3 regions of the Micromonospora sp. RL09-050-HVF-A genome follow, and region 3 is predicted to be linked to each of the others. Evidence: predicted binding sites of a transcription regulator. Region 3 holds the regulator's gene; each other region holds the start of a gene.

Region 1 (7,882 bases), 940 kb from region 3:
TCGCTCCACACGCCGGTGGCGGCGATGACGGTGCGGGCGCGTACCTCGAACTCCGCATCCGGGCTGCCGGGGGGTGCCTCCAGGTCGCGGACCCGGACCCCGGTGACCTCCCGGGCCTGCCGCACCAGCCCGACGGCGCGGGCGCTGGTCACCACGGTCGCGCCGAGGCTGGCGGCGGTGCGGGCCAGGGTCACCACCAGCCGGGCGTCGTCGACCTGGCCGTCGTAGTAGCGGATCGCCCCGGCCAGCGCGTCGGCCCGCAGGCTGGGGAAGACCCGGCGGGCACCCTCGCGGGTCAGGTGCCGGTGCAGCGGCATTCCCCGGCCGGTGCCGAAGAGGCCGGCGAAGGCGTCGTAGGCGGCCACCCCGGCCCCGTAGTAGGAGCGGCGGAACAGCCGGGCCGGCAGGTCGCGCAGCCCCCGGCCGGCGGGGAGCGGGATGAGGAACGGGACCGGTCGGACCAGGTGCGGGGCGAGTCGGGTGGCGAGCAGCCCTCGCTCGGTCAGCGCCTCGTGGACCAGGTGGAACTCCAACTGTTCCAGGTAGCGCAGGCCGCCGTGGATCAGCTTGCTGGACCGGCTGGAGGTGCCGGCGGCGAAGTCGCGGGCCTCGACCAGGGCGACCTTGAGCCCCCGGGAGGCGGCGTCCAACGCGGCACCGGCACCGGTCGCCCCACCGCCGATGACCAGCACGTCGAATCGCTCGGACCGCAGCCGGCGCAGGTCGGCGGCACGGCGCTCGGGCGAGAGTTGACCAGCGGCGGATCGGGTCACATTGGGGTCACGCACCCGTCCACCGTAACCCGCCGGGTCCCACCCGCAGCAGGCCTGGAGCCCGCCGAGATCCGCACCGCCGATCCGGTGACACTGAGCAAGACTCCTCCGGATCGCCTCGATGACTCTCCGTAATCAGCTTCTCGCCGACCCCTCCGCCCCTCACACCGCCTCCCCATCGCCGTGACCAGCCCGATCGCCGCATCCCCCGCCCATCCCCCACATCCCTCCCTCGGATCCTTTGCTCTGCTGCTCTCCACGCGACGCGCACGTTCCGTGACCGGTGCGTCCAGGGCAGCAGAGCAAAGGATCCGAAGGTGGAGGTCCACACCCCCACCTTCCGTCACTTTCCGTGACCACGGAACGGTGCCGGCGACCGGGGAGAAGCGACGGAACGCGGGAGGTGGACGCAGCGGCGGACCGGGCGGAGCCGAGCCCACGCGAGGGCGGGGACCGCGCAGGTCCGCGTTTCCCCGGGTCCACCGGCGACGGGCGGGGACGGTCGTCGGACCGGCAAAGCCGTCGGACGGCGACGTGCGTCGTACTGTTTCCGGATGTTGGCCGACACACCACCTCCGCCGGGCTACGGCCCACCATCGGCCGCCGGCCGTCCGTCGAGCCCGTGGCCGGTGGTGGCGGCCGCACTGGCCGGCGGCTGGACGGTCGTGCTCGCCGTCCTGCTCCAGGCGGTCGGCTGGTCGGTCGAGCAGTTGCAGGTGGCCGCGGGATGGGACCGGCAGGCGTGGCTCTGGCCGGCCCTCAGCCTGGCCACCGCCCTGCTGGTCGGCCTACCCGCCCTGCTGCTGGCCCTGCTCCCCCGCTCACCCCGGGTACGGGCCACCGGGTGGGGTTGGCTCGGCGCGGCGCTCGCCCTGCTCGCCCTCGGTTCCCTGCGGGCGCTTCCCCAGGTACACCACGAGCTGTACCTGGCCGCGCTGGCCGTCACCGCGACCCTGCTCGCGCTGCTGACCGCCCGACTGTCCGGCCCGGCCGCCACCACCCCACCCCAGCCCACGGGCACCGCCACAGCCACGGGCACCCCCACCCCCACCCCCACGGCCACGGCCACGGCCACGGATCGTGCCGGCCGACCCAGGGCGGTCACCCTGTTGGCCATCGCGGCCGGACTGGCCCTGCTGCTGCCGTGGGTGCGGTTCGGCGCGCTGGGCGGTCTGCTGGAGACCGCGCTCGCCGCGCTCGCCGCGACGGCGGTCGGCCTGCTGGCCGCAGCGCTGCTGGGCGACCGGTTCTGGTCCCCCTTCACCGGCGACGGGCCACCCCGGGCCGCCCGTACCGTGCTGGTCGGCGGCCTGGTCGCCGGGGTGGTCCTGCTGCTGGTCGTCGCGGGCACCGGCCACTCCGGCGCCCAACTGCCCGGGTTGCTGTTCGTCCCGCCACTCGGTTTCGTGCTGGGCGCGTGCCAGGTGGCGGCCCGCCGGGCCGGCGCACCGGCCGGTGCCGCGCCGGTCCGGTGGCTGGTCGGTCTGGCGGCGTTCGGCCCGTTGGCGCTCGCCGACCCGGAGGAGATCTCGGTCCTGCTGGCCACCACCCGCGACGTCCCCTACTGGGTCGCGGTCGCATCCGGCGTCGGGTTCGCCGTCGCGGTCGTGCTGGCCATCGGGTACGGGGTGCTGCTCGCCCGGCCACGCGGGCGCGCACCGCGCCGGCTGGTCGCCGCGTCGAGCGCAGCCGTCCTGCTGCTCACCCTCGGCGTGGTCGACGTGGTCGCCGGCCAGCCCGGCCTGCACGGCGAACGGCTGCTGGTGGTGCTCCGCGAGCAGGCCGACCTCACCGGCATCCCCGCCGGTACGCCAGGTCGCGCCGGCCGGGAGGCGCGGACCGCCGAGGTCTACCGCCGACTGGTGTCCACCGCCGAACGCACCCAGGGGGCGTTGCGCCGGGACCTGACCCGGCTACACCTCGACCCGACGCCGTACTACCTGGTCAACGCGATCGAGACCGACGGCGGGCCGGCGGTGCGGGCCTGGCTGTCCGGGCGGCCGGAGGTGGCCCGGGTGCTGGTCAGCCAGCGGCTCCGACCATTGCCCGCGCCGGCACCGGCCAGCCGGGGTGACCGGCCCGCGCCGACCGGGCCGGAGTGGAACATCCGGATGCTGGGCGCCGACCGGGTCTGGTCGGAGTTGGACGTCACCGGGGCCGGGGTGGTGGTCGGCAGTTCGGACTCCGGGGTCGACGGCACCCATCCGACCCTGGCCGCCAACTTCCGGGGCGGCGACGACTCCTGGTACGACCCGTGGGACCACACCCGCGCCCCCACCGACTCCGGCGGTCACGGCACCCACACCACGGCCAGCGCGGTGGGACGCGACGGCATCGGGGTCGCCCCCGGAGCCCAGTGGGTGGGCTGCGTCAACCTCGACCGCAACCTGGGCAGCCCCGCGCACTACCTGGACTGCCTCCAGTTCATGTTGGCCCCGTTCCCGGCCGGCGGTGACCCGTTCACCGACGGTCGGCCGGAGCGGGCCCCCGACGTGCTCACCAACTCGTGGGGGTGCCCACCGGTCGAGGGCTGTGATGCGGGTGCGCTGCGCCCGGCCACCGCCGCGTTGACGGCCGCAGGCATTCTGGTGGTGGCCGCCGCAGGGAACACCGGACCCGACTGCGGGTCGATCGTCGACCCGCCGGCGCCGTACCCCGATGTGCTGACGGTGGGCGCCGTGGGCCGCGACCGGCGCGTCACGGAGTTCTCCAGCCGGGGGCCCGCCGCCGGTGGGGCGGCCAAGCCGGACCTGGTCGCCCCCGGCGCGGAGGTCCTCTCCGCGATGCCCGGCGGCGGTTACGCCGCCCTGGACGGCACTTCGATGGCCACCCCGCAGGTGGCGGGAGTGGTGGCACTGATGTGGTCGGCGAACCCGGCGCTGGTCGGTGACCTGGACCGGACCCGGAACATCCTGCGGGACACCGCGCAACCCGCCGGACCCGCCGACCTCAGCTGCGGCCCGGTGGCGGCGTCGACCGGGGCCGGTCTGGTCGACGCGTACGCGGCGGTGCGGGCGGCCCGCCGCTGACCGGCCCCCCGGTCGCCGGGGTGAGCCGGCCCGGCTGGGTACGGTCCTCGGACACGGAACGGGGCGGACCGCTCGCGCGGCCCGCCCCGTTCGGCGTTGGAGCTGGACTCAGAAGTCCATGTCCCCGCCACCCGGGCCAGCCGGGGCGGCCGGGGTCTTCTCCGGCTTGTCCGCCACGACGGCTTCGGTGGTGAGGAAGAGCGCCGCGATCGACGCGGCGTTCTGCAGCGCGGACCGGGTCACCTTGGCCGGGTCGATGATGCCCGCGGCCAGCAGGTCGACGTACTCACCGCTGGCGGCGTTGAGGCCGTGACCGGCGTCCAGGTTGCGGACGCGCTCGACGACCACGCCACCCTCCAGGCCGGCGTTGACGGCGATCTGCCGCAGCGGGGCGTCCAGCGCGATCTTGACGATCTGCGCGCCGGTCGCCTCGTCGCCGGCCAGGTCCAGCTTGTCGAAGGCGGTCTTGCCGGCCTGCACCAGCGCGACGCCACCACCCGGGACGATGCCCTCCTCGACGGCGGCCTTCGCGTTGCGGACGGCGTCCTCGATGCGGTGCTTGCGCTCCTTCAGCTCGACCTCGGTGGCCGCGCCGACCTTGATCACCGCAACGCCGCCAGCCAGCTTGGCCAGCCGCTCCTGCAGCTTCTCGCGGTCGTAGTCGGAGTCGCTCTTGTCGATCTCGGCCCGGATCTGGTTGACCCGGCCCTGGATCTGGTCGGCGTCGCCGGCACCGTCGACGATGGTGGTCTCGTCCTTGGTCACCACGACCTTGCGGGCCCGGCCCAGCATGTCGAGGCCGACGGCGTCCAGCTTGAGGCCGACCTCCTCGCTGATGACCTGGCCACCGGTGAGGATGGCGATGTCGGCGAGCATGGCCTTGCGGCGGTCACCGAAGCCCGGCGCCTTGACGGCGACCGACTTGAAGGTGCCCCGGACCTTGTTGACGACCAGGGTCGCCAGGGCCTCACCCTCGATGTCCTCGGAGATGATCAGCAGCGGCTTGCCCGACTGCATGACCTTCTCCAGGATCGGGAGCAGGTCCTTCACCGAGGAGATCTTGCTGTTGACGATGAGCAGGTAGGGGTCGTCGAAGACGGCCTCCATACGCTCCGGGTCGGTCATGAAGTACGCGGAGATGTAGCCCTTGTCGAAGCGCATGCCCTCGGTGAGCTCCAGCTCCAGCCCGAAGGTGTTGCTCTCCTCGACGGTGATGACGCCTTCCTTGCCGACCTTGTCCATCGCCTCGGCGATGATCTCGCCGACGGTGCTGTCACCGGCGGAGATGGAGGCGGTGGAGGCGATCTGCTCCTTGGTCTCGACGTCCTTGGCGAGCTTGGACAGCTCCTCCGAGACGCTGGCCACGGCAGCCTCGATGCCCCGCTTCAGGGCCATCGGGTTGGCACCGGCGGCCACGTTGCGCAGACCCTCGCGCACCAGGGCCTGGGCCAGGACGGTCGCCGTCGTCGTGCCGTCACCGGCGACGTCGTCGGTCTTCTTGGCGACCTCCTTGACCAGCTCGGCGCCGATCTTCTCGTACGGGTCCTCGAGCTCGATCTCCTTGGCGATGCTCACACCATCGTTGGTGATGGTGGGGGCACCCCACTTCTTCTCGAGCACCACGTTGCGGCCCTTGGGGCCGAGGGTCACCTTTACGGCGTCGGCGAGCTGGTTCATGCCCCGCTCGAGGCCGCGGCGAGCCTCTTCGTCGAACGCGATCATCTTGGCCATACGGCGTTGTCCTCCTGGACACTCACGGGCCACCCGGGGGTTGTGTCCCCGGACGGGCCGCCTGGTGTACGCACCTTGGGGACGTCGCCACCTGGCGACGACGACGTCCTCCTCGGTCGGGCCGGACAGCCCGCGACGACCGGCCATGTGCCACCCGACGCCATCGAGACGCCGATGTGACCGTGGCCCTACCGCCCCGACCATTGGCACTCACCGTATGCGAGTGCCAATGACCTGTTTAGCACTCTCCCCTGCCGAGTGCAAGCACGATGGGGCCGGTCAGCCGAGTTCCGCCACCAGTCGCGCGACGTTCACCGGCCCCTCCTGCGCGCGCTGCTCGGCGTACGTCACGACCAGGCCGACCAGCTGCACCAGGTAGACCGGCACGACCAGCACCGCGCTCACCAGGATCACCGCCACCGCACCCACGGCGGTGCCGGGCGCGGTGAACGGGTCGGTGCCGAACGGCACGGTGCCGACCGACTCCACCACCCCACCGAGCACGCTGCCGAGCAGCACCGCCAGTGCGACCAGCGCCACCCGGCCGAGCACCATGCCCAACCGGTCGTGGAACATGCGGAACGAGCGCCCGATCGGGTTCTGCCCCTCGAACAGGTAGACCGGGCCGGCGAGGGCGAGGGCGAACGCCAGGTAGATGCCCGGCAGCAGGCACAGGCAGAAACCGACGCCGATGAGCAGGCCCAGCACCAGCATCCAGCCCCACAGGCCGAGGCAGCGGCGCGCGCCGTAGCGCAGCGCGCCGGGCAGGTCGGCCGGCTGGCCGGCGGCCTGCCGGGCCACCACCCAGGTGCCACCCGCCCAGCCGATGCCCTGCACCACCCCGAAGGCCAGCGCGACCAGGAACACCGAGACCCCGTAGATCACCAGGTCACTGAGGTAGCCGTCGGGAATCGAGCCGTCGGCGGGCAGCGGGGCGGCGTCGGGCCCCGTGCCGAGGGAGAGCAGGGACACCGCCACCGCCGGCACGACCTGGGTGAGCAGCATCAACGGCAGCAGGGTCCGCCAACTTCGACGCAACGCTCCGGTGCACCGGGCGAACCAGCCTTCCAGCCCGGCGTACGGCGGATTGACCAGCGGGTCCGCCGGCCCCCAGGAGCCGCCCCCGGCGACCGGCGGATGACCCCCGAGCGGCGGATAGCTCCCGAGCGGCGGGAAACCGCCGTCGGCACCCGGGGGATAGCCCGGGTACGGGCCACCGGGAGCCGGATAGCTCCAGCCCGGCGGCCCCGCTGCGGACGGATCCCACGACGGCGGACCCCACGAGGGTTGGCCCGACGGCGGCCCCCCGGGCGGCGGACCCCACGAGGGTTGGCCCGACGGCGGGCCCCCCGGCGGCGGGCCCCATGGTCCGCCCGGCGACCCGGCAGCGGGGCCGGGTGGACCCGGAGGTGACTGGTCGGACATGAACCCTCCTCAGCGAGGACGCCTGGACGGTTCACGATCTTTCCCCGCACCGACCCCCGCCGCCAACCGTCCCACGGGTGGCCCGGCGGGTGGGACCCGCAGGACAGGTCAGGCGATGACGCGGACCCGTTCGGCCTGCGGCCCCTTCTGACCCTGGGCGATCTCGAACTCCACCCGCTGACCGTCGTCGAGCGCCTTGTAGCCGTCCATCTCGATGGCGGAGAAGTGGACGAAGACGTCCTGCCCGCCGTCGACGGCGATGAAGCCGTAGCCTTTTTCGGAGTTGAACCACTTGACGGTGCCCTGTGCCACGGTGCACTTCCTCACTCTGCGCGGCGTTCCACAACCCCGGGATGCCGGCGGGCCGACAGCGGAGAACCACCGTTTCGGCGATCGGTGAAGGCCGCTGAATCGGTGACCGAAATCGCACGCTACACGAGGAGTGACGACCGCGCACGACCTCAAATCGGCCTAAATCGGACGGGTATCGACCCGGTTACCCATCGGCGTTCATCGCTGCGGTATGCATGCGCACATGACATCTGCCCCGGCCCCACCGGTGACCCGGACGGCACCCGTGCACCGGGTGCGCCCGCAGGACGCCGCCCGGATGCGGGCGCTGCGGTTGGAGATGCTCGCGGATGCGCCGCTGGCCTTCCTGGAGACCGTCGCCGAGGCCGCCGCCCGCCCGCACGCCGACTACGCGGCCCGGATCGCGTACGTGTCCCAGGGGTGCCACACCGCCCAGTTCGTGGCCGATCCCGGCGGCCGGCTGGTCGGCCACGCGGGCGGCACCGTCGCCCCCGACGAGCCGGACCTGACGGTCGTCTACGCGGTCTACGTGAACCCCTCGTGGCGGGGCACCGGCCTGCTCGGCGCGCTGATCGACGAGGTCGCCGCCTGGTCGCGCGCCTGCGGCCGACC
Region 2 (7,882 bases), 2.4 Mb from region 3:
GATCGACCGCCCCACCGCTCCGCAGGCCGACTGACCGACCTCCCGCGTCGGGTCTACCCGTCCCGGATGGTCAGGCGGCGGCGGTGAGACGGGCGGCACGGTCCTTCGCCGCCTGCTGGATCGGGCTCTCCCGCCAGTTGCGGGGCAACGCCGCCAGGGCCAGTCGCAGCGTCCGGACGCTCAGGTCGGCCGACAGCGCGGTGGTGGGCAGTCCCAGCCCGCCGTAGAGTCGCAGCGCCCACGGTGGCAGCAGCCCGAGCGCCGTGCCGGCCACCCCGAAGTACGCCCAGCGTGGCGGCCCCAGGCTCAACCCGAGGCGGGCCGGCCGGCTCAGCTTCCACGGGATCGGCGGGGCGGTCAGGAACAGCGCGGTCTCCGCCGCCTCCCTGGTCATCCGTAGCTCGGGCCGGACCGCCCGGTAGTAGTCGGCCACCTCGGCGGCGCTGCCGGGCACCCCGGCCGGGTCGAGCCCGACAAGTGCGGCGGCCCGCCGCTGCTCGGCGTAATATCCGTCCACCTCGGCATCGGTCAGCGACAGACCGGCCCGGCGGGCGGTGCCGACGAACGACTCGGCCCCGGTGACGTGCACCCAGCGCAGCAGATCCGGCTCGTCGATCCGGAACCGCTCGCCGGTGAACGGGTCGGTGGCGCGCAGCCGGGCATGCAGGGCCCGCAACCGCCGGCCGGCCGCCTCGGCCTCGGCGGTGGTGCCGTAGTTCACCGTGTCGATGTACGTGCCGGTGCGGACCAGCCGCCCCCAGGCGTCCGACCGGTAGTTGCTGTTCTGGGCCACCCCGGCCATCGCCCGGGGGTGCAGGGTCTGAAGATAGAGGGAGCGCAGGCCGGCGACGATCAGGATCGGTTCGTCGTGCACCTTCCAGGTGACCGAACCGGGACCGAAGAGGCCGAGATCGTCGGTGTCCACCCGTCAACAGTGCCACGCTCGACGAGGTACCGCCGTCCGTCGTCGTGACCCTCGCCCGGAACCAGCGGGTGCGGGACGGGCCGGGACGCGGTGAACCGGAACCTCCGCCACCGCGTGTACGCGTACGGCGAGACGCTGCGACACCAGGCTCGACGTACGCTGTCTGCCGCAACCCGCATTCCACGCTCGGAGGTGTCGGTGTTCAAGGAGATCAACGGTCTGCCAGGTCACGTCCTGGTGGTCCATGCCGTGGTCGTCTTCGTCCCACTACTCGCGCTGCTGGCCAGCGCCTACGGGCTGATGCCGCGCTGGCGGCCCCGCCTCGACTGGGCGGTGGCCATCCTGGCCGTGATCACCCCGGTCCTCGCCTGGGTGGCGACCGAATCGGGGGAGGCGTTCGAGGAGGCGCTGCGGGCGAAGGGCTACTCGCCCGAGCTACTCGCCAAGATCCACGAACATTCCGAGTACGGCGAGACGCTGCAGTGGTTCACCATCGGGCTGGCCGTGGCGGCGCTGCTGCTGCTGGCGGTGACCAGCAGTCGGGTGCGTACCCCGAACCTGCCCGGCTGGGCACCCTGGGTCCTCACCGCGATCGTCGTGGTGCTGTCGGTGTTCGCGCTCGTCTACGTCTATCTCACCGGGGACAGCGGTGCCGCCTCGGTGTGGAGCAACACGTTCTGACCAGTCGCCTGCGTGCTGACCGGTCGGCCTGGCTGCCCGGCAGCATGGCGGCCCGGTCGGCATGGCGGCCCGGTCGGGCCCGTTCGGCCTGGCTGCCCGGTCGGTTGTCCGCCTGCTGACCGGTTGTCCGGGTGCTGAGCGGTCTTGTTCGTGCTGACCGGTCGGCCTGGTCGGCCTGGTTGGCCTGGTCGGTCGGCGCGTGGGCCGGGCAGCGCCTTCGGCGTGTGCGCCGGATGGCGTTCGGGAGTGTTCGGCGGGTGTTCAGAACAGTGCCCGGGAGCAGAGCAGACAGAGCAGCAGTAGCAACACGGTGCCGATGACCGCGCCGACGCTCCAGGTGACCCGCTGCGCCCGTTGCTCTGCCGCGTCCATCGCCTCCATGTCCTGCGCCGGCAGGGTGCGGGCGGGAGTCGCTTCCAGGTGCACCGGGGGACGCCAGCCCGGCGGCGGTGGCGTGGTGGGCGGCGGCCCGTGGTAACCACCCCGCCCCGACCAGGCCGAACTCGTCCCCGGTGCGGTACTGCCCGTCCAGGGAGTGGTCGGGACCGTTCCCGGGATCGACGTATCCACCCTCGGCGGCGCGGCCGGCTCACCGGACGGCGGGCCGGCCGGTGGGCTGGCGGGTCGACCGGACGGCAGGCCGGGTGCCGGCGCGTCGACCGGGCTGGCCCAGGGCGAGGGCTGGTGCGTCGCCCCACCTTCCGCTTCCCCGGCACCCCCGGCACCCGCGCCGGTCGCGACCCCGCTCTCTGCCCCGGCCTCCTCTGCGGCACGAGTTCCGGTCCCGGCACCTCCTCCCGTCCGGGCCTCTTGTTCGGTCGCGCCCCTTTGTTCGCTCCCGGCCCCGTGTTCGGTCTCGGCCCTGTGTTCGGTTCCGGCCCTTTGTTCGGTTCCGGCACTGGTTCTGGTCTCGGCCCTGGTTTCGGCCCCGGCCTCAGGGGCCGCGTCAACCCCGGTGGTGGGAGATCCGTCAAGGTGGTGCGGGGCACCCGTTCCGCCGGGGATGGTGCTCGGGCGAGGCTGGCGGGTCGAGGGTGTCGGCTCGGTGGGTGCGGGGGTGGGGGTGGGCGGCTGTGCGGGTGGGCGTCGCCAGTATTCGTCGTCGGGGCTGGCACCGCTGGGGGTCGTCACGCCATCCGACGCTACCAACGTGAGGGCCGGACGCGGCGGACCCTTGCCGGGGAGACCCGGCAGTTGGCCGCCGTGGTGGTGTGCGGGAAGTGGGCGGTCTGAGGAGTAACCTTGCCGCTCGTGAGCACCGAGGATCTGGCCGGCGGCGGTGTGCCCGGCGATGACGACCGCGCGGTCGACCTCAGCGACGACTTCGTGGTGCTGCCTGAGCAGACCGCCGACGACACCGACTTCGGGTGGGGTGAGCGCCGGGACGGCAACGACGACTGGTTGCTCGCCGAGCGCCCCCCACACTGGAGTTGACCATCGTCGGCCGCCGGTGGGCCGCAACATCCACTCCAGGGTGGCGACAATGCGGTTCCGGATGGGCGCGATATCGCTGTCTCGGCCCGCAGTCTGGCGGTCAGGCGGTGTGGTCGACGACGACCTTGCCGAAGACCTCGCCGCAGGAGTGGATCATCCTCGGATGACGACGCTGAAGCGGCTCCCTTCCGGCTGACCGACGGACCGTTGCGCCTGATCGGGGCGTACGGCCAGGTAGAGCGCAGACGAGCCGTCCCCGGCCCCGGCGCCCACCACGTCGAGGACCAGGGCGTCGGCCGCCAGCAGAACAGGTGCTCCAGCGCTGCGCCCGGCCGGCAGCACGAGCAGGTCGACCCGTGCACCGGGGCGCAGGACCGCGAGGGCGGCCGGTTCGGCCAGGCGGACGGGCACTCCCACGAAGCCGCTCGGCAGCGGTACGGCAGTCGGGGTGCCTTCCTCGGCGGGCCTTCCGGTCTCCTGCGTACCGGACCGGGGGTCGCCCACCCCGTCGGGGACGCCGGCCCCGCTGACGCCCGGTCGTACCGTCCGATGGTGCGGCTGGCCGGACTGGCCGCCGACGGCGGGCCCGGCCACGGTCGGTGGGTCCGGACATCCCGCCGCGTTGAATGTGCCGGCGGGAGGTCCGGCCGCGCTGGGCCTGCCGGTGGCGGGATCTGTGGCATGGGGCCTCCCCATGGGAGGTCCCGCCGGGCCGAGGGCGACGGCAGGTGGTGGGGCACCGGTGGAACAGCCAGCCGGGGTGTCCATGACGATCACCGCCAGCCCCAGCAGGACCGCCACCAAGGCCGCCCGCAACATGGTCCCCCCACCGGGGCGACGCGGCCAGCGGAATGCTCGCAGCGAGCCTTCTCCATCGACCGCACCGGTCACCATGCAACACCCTCTGCCGCTCACCGGATGCCCTGGCGGCACCCCCCGGCCCAGCAGGCTATGTCGCACCCACCCAAACCCCACGCCCCCTCACCCACACCCTGTGGACAACACCCCGCCTGTGGAAAACCCCACCCCCACCCGTCCCCCCACCCCCGTCCCCCCACCCACCCACAAGTGGCGTGATCAAGAGGTTTGCGTCAAATACCGCGATCAACTTGACGCAAATCTCTTGATCACTGCGTCAACGTGACGCAAAGCTCTTGATCGCGGGGGCGGGGTGGGGCGGTGGGGGAGGGGGTCAGGAGGTCGTGGTGGTGGGGGCGGGCTTGGTGGAACTGGTCGAGCCCGACGGGCCGGAGGTGGTGGACGAGGAGGACGAGTTGGGGGTCGAGGAACCGCCCGAGGTCGACGACGAGCCGGAGCCCGAGGAGTCGCCACCGGAAGAGGTGCCCTCCGACTTCGCCGGCTTCGTCGTGCCGCCCTTGCCCTCGGTGCCCGCCGCCCGGGAGTCGGTGCGGTAGAAGCCGGAGCCCTTGAACACGACCCCGACCGAGTTGAAGACCTTGCGCAGCCGCCCCTCGCACGCGGGGCACTCGGTCAGCGGCTCGTCGGAGAACGACTGCACCGCCTCGAGCTGGTGGCCGCACGCGGTGCAGGCGTACTGGTACGTGGGCACGTTCTCCTCCGGATCTGGTTCAGCCGATTGGCACTCGACGTATTCGAGTGCCAATGGTGCGTCATCGGACCCGGGTTCGTCCAGCGGACGTGATCGTCACCCACCCGCCGGGAGGTCCGGACCAGCGGGGGAGCAGGCGCGAACCGGACCTCGGCGAGCCGGGTCCGCACCCCACCACCGGCGAAGTTCGACGCCGTCGGCGCACCGCCCGCCGTCGGCGCACCGCCCGCCGTCGGCAGGGCGCCACCAGCGAAGTCCGACGTCGTCACTGCACCGCGCCGCCGCAGAGCCCGACGCCGTCACCGGACCGCAGAATCAGCGGAGTCCGACGTCGTCAGCGCACCGTGCCACCACGGAGCCCGACACCGTCAGCCGAAGCGGGGCCCGACGCCGTCAGCCGACCGCAGCATCAGCGGAGCCCGACGCCGTCAGCGCAATCCCGTCCCGGGTGAGCAGGCGCAGACCTTCCGACGGGGTGAGAGCCGCCCGCACCGGCCGGTCGTGCGGCTGGGCGGGCAGCACCGGGAGCAGTTCACCGTCGTGCAGCAGCGCCACGGTCATGGTGGCCGCCGGTACCCGGGCCAGCGCCCGGTCGTAGGAGCCGCCGCCCCGGCCCAGCCGTAGGCCGTGCCGGTCCACCGCCAGGGCGGGCACCACCACCAGGGATGCTCCGACGATCGCCGTCCGGCCCCGCCGGGGTCCGTCCGGCTCGCGCATCCCCCGGCCGGCGGCGACCAGGGTGCCCGGTCCGGCGTACGGGGCCCAGTCCAGGTCGAGGTCGTCGCGGAGCACGGGCAGCAGCAGCTCCGCCCCGGCCGGCAGCGCGGCCCGGAGCACCTCGGGCAGGTCGGGGCCGCCCGGCTCGGAGCCGACCGGCACGTACCCGGTCATCGTGGCCGGCCGCAGGCGGCGTACCAGCGCGGTCAGTTCGGCTTGGACGCGCGTCGCGGCGGCGGAGCGGTGGGCTGCGGTGAGCGCCCGGCGGTGGGCGAGCAGCACGGCGCGTGTCTCGCGTTTGGCCGCGTGGAGGGCTTCCGCTTCATCAGAAAAATCGGGCACGCAACACTCCTGACGCAACGCTGTCAATGTGGTCGCTCTGTGTCAGCATCGCAGGAACGGGCCTGGAACTTCCGGGGGGACAGCGTTGACGCTACGCGGGCGGTTGACGGCGGCCTTCCTCACGGTGGTGCTCGGTCCCGTGCTGCTCGGCGCGGTCTTCGTCGGCACCACCCTGTCGACGGTGGACCGCACCCGGTCCACCGAACGGCTCGGCCTGGCCGCGTCCGCCGTGCGTACCTCGATCGACGCGTTGTGCCAGCAGTTGCGGGCCGCCGCCGACGCGGTGGCCCTGCGCCCCGACCCGGCGACCCGGGCGGGCGCGGCCGGTCAGGTGGTCAGCCGGGGGTTGGCCACCGCCGTGCTGGTCACCGACGTGACCGGTGGCACCACGTACGCCACCCCGGGTGGGCCGGCGACTCCGTGGCAGGACTGCGCGGGCGTCCGCACCGGCGGACCGGTCCGGGCGCTGAGCGCCCGGGTGGACCTGCGTGACCCGGCGGGCACGCCGCTCGGCGCGGTGGCCGCCGCCGAGGTGGTCGACCCGGCGTTCGTGGCCCGGCTGGCCGCCGCGACCGGCGTCGCGGTCACCCTCCTCGACGACACCGCCGGCCCCGACCGGATCACCCACACCACCGAGACCCGTCGGGTACGCGACGCGGTGCTCGCCGCGGCCGGCACCCTCGATGGTGACCGGGTCACCGCGACCCGGGACGGCCGGTACGTGCGGCGGCTCGGGCCGGCCCCGGGGCAGCCGTTGCCTCTGGTCCTTTCCGTGGCCGGGGAGCGACCGTCGGGCCTGCCGGCGGCACTGGTCGGGGCGGTGCTGCTCGCCGTGGTGGTGGCGGTGCTGACGGCGTGGCGGCTGGCCCGGGTCACCACCCGGCCGTTGGTGGAGTTGGCCGGTGCGGTGGACCGGGTCGCCCGGGGTGACCTGACCGCCCGGGTGCCGGTGCGCAGCCGGGACGAGATCGGCGGGCTCGCCGCCGCGTTCAACCGGATGATCCGGGAGACCGCCGGGTACGTGGCTGCGCTGACCAGCAGCCGGGACCAGTTGCGGGGGCACCTGAGGGTGCTCGGGGACACCCTGGCCAGCACCCACGACCTGCAACGCATCCTGCGGGTGATCCTGCACAGCGCGATCGCGGCGACCGGGGCGCGGGCCGGGGCGGTGCTGCTGGTCGACGACGCCGGGGTGCTCGTCGGGCAGTGCGCGGAAGGGCTGGCCGGGCGTTGCCCACCGGGCACCGAGCCGGAGGAGTTGCGGGTGCCGGTGGGCACGGGGGTGGTCGGTGCGGTCGCCGCCACGGGTGAACCGCAGCGGGGCCGGGTCCCGTCGGGCCCGACGCCGACCGGCGAACCGTGGTGCGAGACGTACGTGGCGGTGCCGTTCACCGCACCCGGTGGGGACGCCGCCGGCCGGGACCCGGCGGTCGGGGTGCTGGTCCTCTACGACCGGTTGGGCGTCGGCGAGTTCGACGACGACGACCTGGCGACCCTGCGGACCTTCGCCGGGCACGCGGCGGTGGCGGTGGAGAACGTCCGGGTGCACGAGGAGGCGCAGCGGTTGTCGTTGACCGACCCGCTGACCGGGCTGTGGAACTACCGGTACCTGCGTGAGTCGCTGCGCCGGGAGGTGGAGCGGGCCAGCCGGTTCGGCCGGATGCTCAGCATCCTCGTCCTCGACCTGGACCGGTTCAAGATCGTCAACGACAGTTACGGGCACGCCGCCGGGGACGCCGTGCTCGCCGAGTTCGCCCGCCGGGTCCGGGGCGAGATCCGCGAGGTGGACCTGGCCTTCCGGCAGGGCGGTGAGGAGTTCGTGGTGCTGCTGCCGGAGACCGACGCCCGGGGCGCGGCGACCGTCGCCGAGCGGTTGGGCGCGGCGGTGCGGGAGGCCCCGGTCGTGGTCGCCGGCCACGCGGGTGTCCCGACCACGATCGCGGTGTCGGTCTCGATCGGCATCGCCGTCTATCCCGACCACGCCTGCACCGGCGCGGAGGTGCTGGACGCCGCCGACGAGGCGTTGTACGCGGCCAAGGGCGCCGGCCGTGACGGCTACCGGGTGGCGACGGCGCGGCCCCGACCGACGCCGGCAGCCGACGGTGCGGTCGAGGAGATCGCCGTACCGGCGGGGGCGACCAGCCCGGACGACGGCCTGCCCCGGGCCGGTCCGCCCGTCGGGCCGACCAGCGCCACCCGGCCACCCGCCCACC
Region 3 (7,882 bases):
GGACCAAGAAACCCAGACCGGGAAACCACCGGACCGGGAAACCGTCCGAGGGCCGAGCTGACCGGAGCCGGCCCGGGGTCAGGCGTGGCCGTTGAAGGCGTCGCGCATCCGGGAGAAGAAGCCGCCCTGCTTGCTCAGCTCGGCGACCTCCTCGCCCCGGGTCTTGGCGAAGTCCCGCAGCATCTTCTCCTGGTCGGCGTCGAGCTTGGTGGGGGTACGCACGTCCAGGTGGACGTAGAGGTCACCCCGGCCGGTGCCCCGCAGGTGCGGTACGCCCCGGGCGCGCAGTCGCAGCGTGCTGCCCGGCTGGGTGCCGGCCTTGACGTCGACCGTCTCCTCGCTGTCGAGCGTCTTGATGGTCAGTCGGGTGCCCAGCGCGGCGGCCGTCATCGGGACGGTGACCCGGCAGTGCAGGTCGTCGCCCTTGCGGGAGTAGACGTCATGCGGGCGCTCGTGGATCTCGACGTAGAGGTCACCGGCGGTGCCGCCGCCCGGGCCGACCTCACCCTGCTGGGCGAGCCGGATCCGCATGCCGTCCTCGACCCCGGCGGGGATCTTGACGGTCAGCGAGCGGCGGGTCCGCACCCGGCCGTCGCCGGCACAGGTCGGGCAGGGGTGCGGGATGGTGGTGCCGTAGCCCTGGCAGACGGTGCACGGGCGGGCCGACACCACCTGGCCGAGGAAGGTCCGCTGCACCGACTGCACTTCGCCCCGGCCCCCGCACGCCTCGCAGGTCGCCAGGTGGGTGCCGGCTGCGGTGCCCGCCCCGGAGCAGGTGGTGCAGAGCACTGCGGTGTCGACGGTGATTGGGGCCTCGACGCCGAAGGCGGTCTCGTGCAGGTCCAGTTCCAGCCGCAGGATCGCGTCGGCTCCGGGGCGGGTACGCGGGCGCGGACCGCGCGCCCCACCGGCCGCACCACCGAAGAAGGCGTCCATGATGTCCTGGAAGCCGACGAACGGGCCGGCCCCACCGGGGCCGCCCGGGCCTCCGGCGCCCCGCCGCCCGGGGCGAGCGGGTCGCCGCCCAGGTCGACGATCTGCCGCTTCCGGTCGTCCGAGAGGACCTCGTACGCGGCGTTGATGTCCTTGAACTTCTCCTGTGCCTCCGGGTCCGGATTGACGTCCGGGTGGAACTGCCGCGCCAGCTTGCGGTAGGCGCGCTTGATCTCGTCATCGGAGGCTTCCCGGCCGACGCCGAGAATGCCGTAGTAGTCCCTGGCCACTGCGTTCCGTGTCCTCATGTTCGTCTCGCGTTGCGCCGGTCGGCGGCCGGAGCCGGCCGTCGGCCCTGACTGGTCAGTTCTGGGCCAGCAGCTCGCCCACGTAGCGTGCCACGGCCCGCACCGTGGCGATGGTGCCGGGGTAGTCCATCCGGGTCGGGCCGAGCACGCCCAGCCCACCGACGATGGTGCTGCCGGGGCCGTACCCGGTGCTGACCACCGAGGCGGCCCGCAGGTTGTCGACCTCGTTCTCGTCGCCGATCAGCACCCGGGTGGTGCTCGGTTCGGCCTCGCCGATCAGCTTGAGCAGGACGACCTCCTCTTCGAGCGCCTCCAGGATGGGTCGCAGCGAACCCTGGAAGTCGAGCAGGCCGCCCCGGGTGAGGTTGGCGGTGCCGGCGAGCGCCAACCGCTCCTCGGTGCGCTCGACGAGGGTCTCCAGCAGCACCGTGGACAGGGTGGTCATGGCCCCGCGCAGGTGCGGCGCGGACTCCTCGACCAGCGCCTGGACCAGCGGTGGGGTGTCGGACAGCCGACTGCCGACCAGTTTCTCGTTGACCAGCCGACGCAGGTCGGTGACGTCGTCGGCGGGGACCGGCGTGGGCAGTTCGACCAGCCGCTGCTCGACCCGCCCGGTGTCGGCGATCATGACCAGCATCAGCCGGGTGGTGGAGATCGGCACCAGCTCCAGGTGCCGCACCGACGAGCGGGCCAGCGACGGGTACTGCACGACGGCGACCTGCCGGGTGAGCTGCGCCAGCAGCCGTACGGTGCGGTGCACCACGTCGTCGAGGTCGACCGCGCCGACCAGGAACCGCTCGATGGCCCGACGTTCGGCGGGGCTGAGCGGTTTGACCCGGGAGAGCCGGTCGACGAAGAGGCGGTAGCCCCGGTCGGTGGGCACCCGGCCGGCGCTGGTGTGCGGCTGCCGGATGTAGCCTTCCTCCTCCAGCACCGCCATGTCGTTACGGACGGTCGCCGGGGAGACCCCGAGCTGGTGCCGCTCGACGAGCGTCTTGCTGCCGACGGGCTCCTGCGTGGCGACGTAGTCCTCGACGATCGCCCGCAGCACGGCGAGTTTGCGGTCGTCGAGACCCATCTCCCACCTCCTGTCGCACGGCGACCGGACTTCTGACGCGTCCGGCGAGCGCTCTGGCACTCGACTGTAGCGAGTGCCAGTCTACGACGGCAGTACCGCCGCTGCGTTGATCAACGACGGACCGTCGGTGCGACCGCCCCGGTGGGTTGCCGGCGTGGCCGCTGACCGAATGTCGAGGCCAACCTCACCAGTGTCGCTCTGGTGCACCCTTGCCAGCAGCCCCTACCGTGACGGGCATGACTGAACCACCTCGCCCGCCCGGCGCGGGGGACGGCTACCCGCCGGACCCGAACGCTGGCCAGGGCTCGCCATATGAGCCGCCCACCGCACCACTGTCCGGGGCACCGGGTGCAGGCGGGTATCCCCCGCCCGGCGGGTATCCGCCGCCCACCGGTGACCAGCCGCCGTCGGGTGGCTACGGCCCGCCGGGTGGCTACGGCCCGCCGGGTGGCTACCCCCCGGCCGGTGGCGGATATCCGACCGCCGGCGCGTACGGCGCCCCGACCGGTGGATACGCCAACAGCGAGGACAAGACCTGGGCGCTGGTCGCGCACTTCGGCGGGGCCGCCGGCGCGCTGATCAGCCTCGGCCCGCTCGGCTTCGTCGCCCCGCTGATCGCCTACCTGGTACGCGGTCAGCAGTCGCCGGCCGTCCGGGCGCAGGCGTTGGCCGCGCTGAACTTCCAGATCCTCTGGTCGATCATCGCGTTCGTGCTGCTCTTCGTGAGCTGGTGCCTGCTCTTCCTGCCCAGCATCGCGGTCGTGGTGATCCAGATCCTGTTCGGGATCATCGCCGGCATGAAGGCCAACGAGGGTCAGGCCTACCGCTACCCGATGTCCACCAGTTTCATCAAGTGAACCCCGGCCGGCCGCTCCCCCGGCCGGTCGGGCACCACCGCCGGCCCCGGCCCGCCCCGCTGCGGTGCGCGGCGGGCCGGCGGGGCCACGCTCAGGGCAGCAGGTCGCGGACCACCGCGTCGGCCAGCAGCCGGCCCCGCAGGGTGAGCACCGACCGCCCCTGCGGGTAGGCCACCGGGTCCAGCAGCCCGTCGGCGAGCGCACGGGCGGCGGCGGCCCGGCCCGCGTCGTCCAGCACGTCCAGCGGCAGCCCGGAGGCGAGCCGAAGCCGCAGCATCACGTCCTCCATGTGCGCCTCGGCCGGGGTGAGGATCTCCCGGGCCAGGCCGGGCGAGTGCCCGGCGGCGAGCCGTTGCGCGTACGCGCTGGGGTGTTTGACGTTCCACCAGCGCACCCCGCCGACGTGGCTGTGCGCCCCCGGGCCGAGGCCCCACCAGTCGGCCCCGGTCCAGTAGAGCAGGTTGTGCCGGCACCGGCCCGCCTCGCTGCGGGCCCAGTTGGAGACCTCGTACCAGGAGAACCCGGCCGCGTCGAGGGCGGCCTCCGCCGCCAGGTAGCGGTCGGCCGCCACGTCGTCGGAGGGGTACGGCAGCTCGCCGCGCCGCATCCGGGCGGCCAACCGGGTGCCGTCCTCCACGATCAGGGCGTACGCGCTGACGTGGTCGACCCCGGCGGCGACGACCTGCTCCAGCGAGGCGGCGAAGTCCTCGGCGCGCTCCCCCGGCGTGCCGTAGATCAGGTCCAGGTTGACGTGGTCGAACCCGGCGTCGCGGGCCTCCCGGGCGGCCTCGGCGGCCCGGCCGGGGCGGTGGGTCCGGTCGAGGACCGCCAGCACCCCGGCGGCGGCGGACTGCATGCCCAGCGAGATCCGGGTGTAGCCGGCGGCCCGCAGGGTCTTCAGCGACTGCGGGGTGACCGACTCGGGGTTGGCCTCGGTGGTCACCTCGGCGTCGGCGGCCAGTCCCCAGGTGCGGTCGATGCCGTCCAGCAGGCGGGCCAGGTCGTCGGCGGGTAGCAGGGTGGGGGTGCCGCCGCCGACGAAGACCGTGTCGACCCTCGGTGGCGGGGCGTCGCCGAGCACCCGGGCGGCGAGCGCCAACTCGGCGAGCACGGTGTCGGCGTACGACTCCCGGCTGACGCCTGCGCCCAGCTCGGCGGCGGTGTAGGTGTTGAAGTCGCAGTAGCCGCAGCGGCTGGCGCAGAACGGCACGTGCAGGTAGACGCCGAAACCGCGCGCGCCGACCTCCCGCAGGGCGGTGGTGGGCAGTGCGCCGTCGACGGGAACGGTCTCACCATCTGGAAGGACGCCGGGCATGGCCACTAGTGTGCCCGGCATGACCTCTCCCGACCGACTCGTGCGGGTCGCCACGGCCCGTGGGGTGACCACGCTCACCCTGGACAGCCCGCACAACCGCAACGCGCTGTCCACGGCGCTGATGACCGAGCTGCTGGCCGGGATCGCCGCGGCGGTCGCCGACGACGCGGTCCGGGTGGTCGTGCTGGACCACACCGGTCCGGTCTTCTGCTCCGGGGCGGACCTGAAGGAGACGGCGGCGGCGTACGCCAGCGGGTCGGTGCCGGCCGGGATGCTCGGTGACGTGCTGGTGGCGGTGCGGGAGTGCCCGAAGCCGGTGCTGGCGAAGGTGGCCGGGCCGGCGCGGGCCGGCGGTCTGGGCCTGATCGCGGCGGCGGACCTGGCGGTCTGCGCGCAGGAGGCGACGTTCGCCTTCACCGAGGTGCGGATCGGGGTGATCCCGGCGGTGATCTCGGCGACCGTGCTGCCCCGGCTGCATCCCCGGGCCGCTGCCGAGCTGTACCTGACCGGCGACACCTTCGACGGTGGGCGGGCCGCCGAGGTGGGCCTGGTGACCGCCGCCGTGCCGGCCGCCGAGCTGGACGCGGCGGTGGCCGGGTACTGCGCGTCGCTGGTCCGGGGGGCGCCGGGGGCGTTGGCCGGGACGAAGGAGTTGCTGCGCCGACCGCCGGCCACGGACCTGCGGGCGGAGATCGCCGACCTGTCCGCCCGCTCCACCGGTTACTTCCTGTCGGCCGAGGGCCGCGAGGGCGTGGCGGCGTTCCGCGAGCGGCGGGACGCCGCCTGGGTACCGACGGATTGAGCTGGTTTCTTCCGATTCCGTGCGGGAACGTGAACCGGTCGACCGACCCGGGGTCCCCGGATGACGACGTAGGCTGGCTCCGACCCTGAAACAGGAGGTGCGGGTGCGGACACGGACATTCGTGGCAGCCGGTGTCGTGGTGGCGTTGTTCGCCATCGTCGGGGGCTGGGGAGTCCGTCAGTTCGACGGGGAGCTTCGGCTCCCCATCGCGGGCCGCAGTTGCACCGTTCAGGCCGACGGCACCGTGAAGCTCGACGCCGACCAGATGGCCAACGCGGCCACCATCGCCGCGATCGGCATGCAACGGCAGATGCCCGAACAGGCCGTGGTGGTCGCCCTGGCCACCGCCTACCAGGAGTCGGGGCTGCGCAACCTCACCCACGGTGACCGGGACTCGCTCGGCCTCTTCCAGCAGCGCCCCAGCCAGGGTTGGGGCACCCCGGAGCAGATCCGCGACCAGCGGTACGCGGCGACCCGGTTCTACAAGGCGTTGAAGAAGGTGCGCGGCTGGGAGCGGATGGAGGTCACCGACGCCGCCCAGGCGGTGCAGCGGTCGGCGTACCCGACGGCGTACCAGAAGTGGGCCGACGAGTCCCAGGTGCTGGCGCGGGCCCTGCTCGGCGAGGCGACCGGCGCCGTGGCCTGCACGGTGGGGCGTACCCCGGTGATGCGCGGGCAGGCGGCGGCGGCTGAGCTGACCCGTGGCCTGACCCTCGACTGGGGTCTGCCCGACGCCGGGGCGGTGGCCGAGCTGACCGACGTGACGGTGCCCGCCACGGACGTCCGCGACGGCTGGCGGTACGCGCACTGGTTGGTCTCGCACGCCCCCGACCACGGGGTGAAACGGGTCCGCTTCGACGGTCTGGAGTGGAGCGCCGACAACGGCCGGTGGGCGAAGGTCTCCGACGGCCGGCCGACCGAGGCGAGGGTGCTGGCCGAGGTCTTCGCCGACCGCGCCTGACGGGTCGACGGGCCGGTGCGGTCAGCCGGCGACGTTCAGCCGGCGACGCACCTTCTCCCGGGTCGATTCGGGCAGGTCGGGGACGTCGAGCAGCCGGGGCAGCAGTTCCGGTTCCAGGCTGGTGGCCCGGAACACCTCGCCGATGGTGACGCCGTGCGCCGGCCGGTCCACCACCTCGACCGGGTCGCCCGCGCCGACCTCGCCGTCGCGCAGCACCCGCAGGTACGCCCCGGGCATGGCCCGGACGGTGAACCGCTTGATCAGGTCGGGCACCCCCCAGAAGCCGGCGAAGGTCAGGCACGGGGTACGCGGCTTGGTGACCTGGAGCAGCGCCGACCCGACGGCCCAGCGTTCGCCGATCACCGCGCCGGTGACGTCCACCGCCCAGGTGGTGAGGTTCTCCCCGAAGCCGCCGGGGCGGATGTCGCGGCGCAGCTCGGCCGACCACCAGCCGGCGTCCTCCTGGGCGTAGGCGTAGACCGCCTGGTCGGGGCCGCCGTGCTGGGCCCGCTCACCGATGAAGTCACCGACCACCCCGTCGGCGCGCAGCAGCACCGGGCCGTCGACCGGCCGCTTGTCGATGCCGCTGCGTCCGCTCGCGTCGCCCGCCCACTGCGCCTGCGTCACCACGCCGAGGTTCACCGCCGCCACCCTGCCCGTCATGGCCCCAGGGTACGGCCGGGCGCGGGTGGTCACCGTCCCGGCTCAGCCCTTGACCGCACCGGCGACCAGACCGGAGACCATCCGCCGCTGCACCAGCAGGAAGAAGACGATCACGGGGAGGGTGAACAGGGTGGAGGCGGCCATCACCGATCCCCAGGCGGTGTCGTCCCGGCCGAAGAAGAACGTCATCGCCACCGGCAGGGTGTAGCGGCTCTGGTCGTTGACGAAGGTCAGCGCGAAGATCAGCTCGTTCCAGGCGGTGATGAAGGAGAAGATGCTGGTCGCCACCAGGCCCGGCGCGACCAGTGGGAAGAGGACCTTCCGGAAGATCTGCGACCGGCTCGCCCCGTCGATCGCGGCGGCCTCCTCCAGCTCCTTGGGCACCGCCGCGACGAAGCCGCGCAGCATCCACACCGCGAACGGCAGGGAGAAGCCCAGGTAGGTCAGGATCAGGCTGGGCAGGGTGTTGTAGAGGCCGAGCCGCTGGATCATCAGAAACAGCGGGATGACCAGCGCCTCCAGCGGGATCATCTGCACCACCAGCAGCAAGATCAGGAAGGTGGTCCGCAGCCGGAACCGGAACCGGGCCACCGCCGTCGCGGCCAGCAGCGCCACCAGGCCGCTCAGCACGACCGTGCTCACCGCCACCAGCACGCTGTTGAGCAGGAAGTCGCCGAAGGTCACGCCCGGGATCAGGTTGCCGGTGAGGATCTCCCGGTAGTGCTCCAGGGTGGGGTGTGCCGGCACCGGCCGGGGGGTGGCCGAGAAGATCTCCCGGTTGGGCTTCAGCGAGGTGGCGACCATCCAGTAGACCGGGAAGACGGCGAAGAGCGCCACCAGCAGGCCCGCACCGTTGAGGGCGACCTTCTTCACGACTCGTCCTCCTGCCTGAGCACCATCCGGACGTACAGGCCGGTCACCAGCAGCAGGATAAGCGTGAGGATGACCGCGATGGCCGAGCCCAC

What was found. The regulator HrcA, encoded in region 3, represses chaperone genes, less so after heat shock. The targets are predictions, from matches to a motif close to GGTTNGCACNCTCNNNNNGAGNGTGCNAACC.
Region 1: a site for HrcA is predicted at 5,735-5,765, ahead of groL (chaperonin GroEL). Genes of this name have one in related genera too.
Region 2: a site for HrcA is predicted at 4,636-4,666, ahead of J7462_RS23850 (FmdB family zinc ribbon protein). Genes of this name have one in related genera too.

Annotation. Positions count from the first base shown of each region.
Region 1 is NZ_JAGKQP010000002.1:3,926,547-3,934,428, forward strand. It holds gene J7462_RS17135 (glycerol-3-phosphate dehydrogenase/oxidase) at 1-788, opposite strand, end outside; gene J7462_RS17140 (S8 family serine peptidase) at 1,328-3,802, shown strand; gene groL (chaperonin GroEL) at 3,911-5,533, opposite strand; gene J7462_RS32290 (hypothetical protein) at 5,813-6,538, opposite strand; gene J7462_RS17155 (cold-shock protein) at 7,067-7,270, opposite strand; gene J7462_RS17160 (GNAT family N-acetyltransferase) at 7,494-7,882, shown strand, end outside.
Region 2 is NZ_JAGKQP010000002.1:5,355,085-5,362,966, forward strand. It holds gene J7462_RS23820 (PD-(D/E)XK nuclease family protein) at 1-34, shown strand, start outside; gene J7462_RS23825 (oxygenase MpaB family protein) at 71-925, opposite strand; gene J7462_RS23830 (DUF2231 domain-containing protein) at 1,124-1,606, shown strand; gene J7462_RS33425 (hypothetical protein) at 1,868-2,032, opposite strand; gene J7462_RS23840 (hypothetical protein) at 2,858-3,040, shown strand; gene J7462_RS32570 (hypothetical protein) at 3,194-3,634, opposite strand; gene J7462_RS23850 (FmdB family zinc ribbon protein) at 4,233-4,610, opposite strand; gene J7462_RS23855 (5-formyltetrahydrofolate cyclo-ligase) at 5,004-5,669, opposite strand; gene J7462_RS23860 (diguanylate cyclase) at 5,755-7,882, shown strand, end outside.
Region 3 is NZ_JAGKQP010000002.1:2,990,059-2,997,940, forward strand. It holds partial or broken gene dnaJ (molecular chaperone DnaJ) at 79-1,223, opposite strand; gene hrcA (heat-inducible transcriptional repressor HrcA) at 1,297-2,319, opposite strand; gene J7462_RS12845 (DUF4870 domain-containing protein) at 2,556-3,176, shown strand; gene hemW (radical SAM family heme chaperone HemW) at 3,268-4,491, opposite strand; gene J7462_RS12855 (enoyl-CoA hydratase-related protein) at 4,511-5,293, shown strand; gene J7462_RS12860 (hypothetical protein) at 5,391-6,254, shown strand; gene J7462_RS12865 (MOSC domain-containing protein) at 6,276-6,917, opposite strand; gene J7462_RS12870 (carbohydrate ABC transporter permease) at 6,960-7,790, opposite strand; gene J7462_RS12875 (carbohydrate ABC transporter permease) at 7,787-7,882, opposite strand, start outside.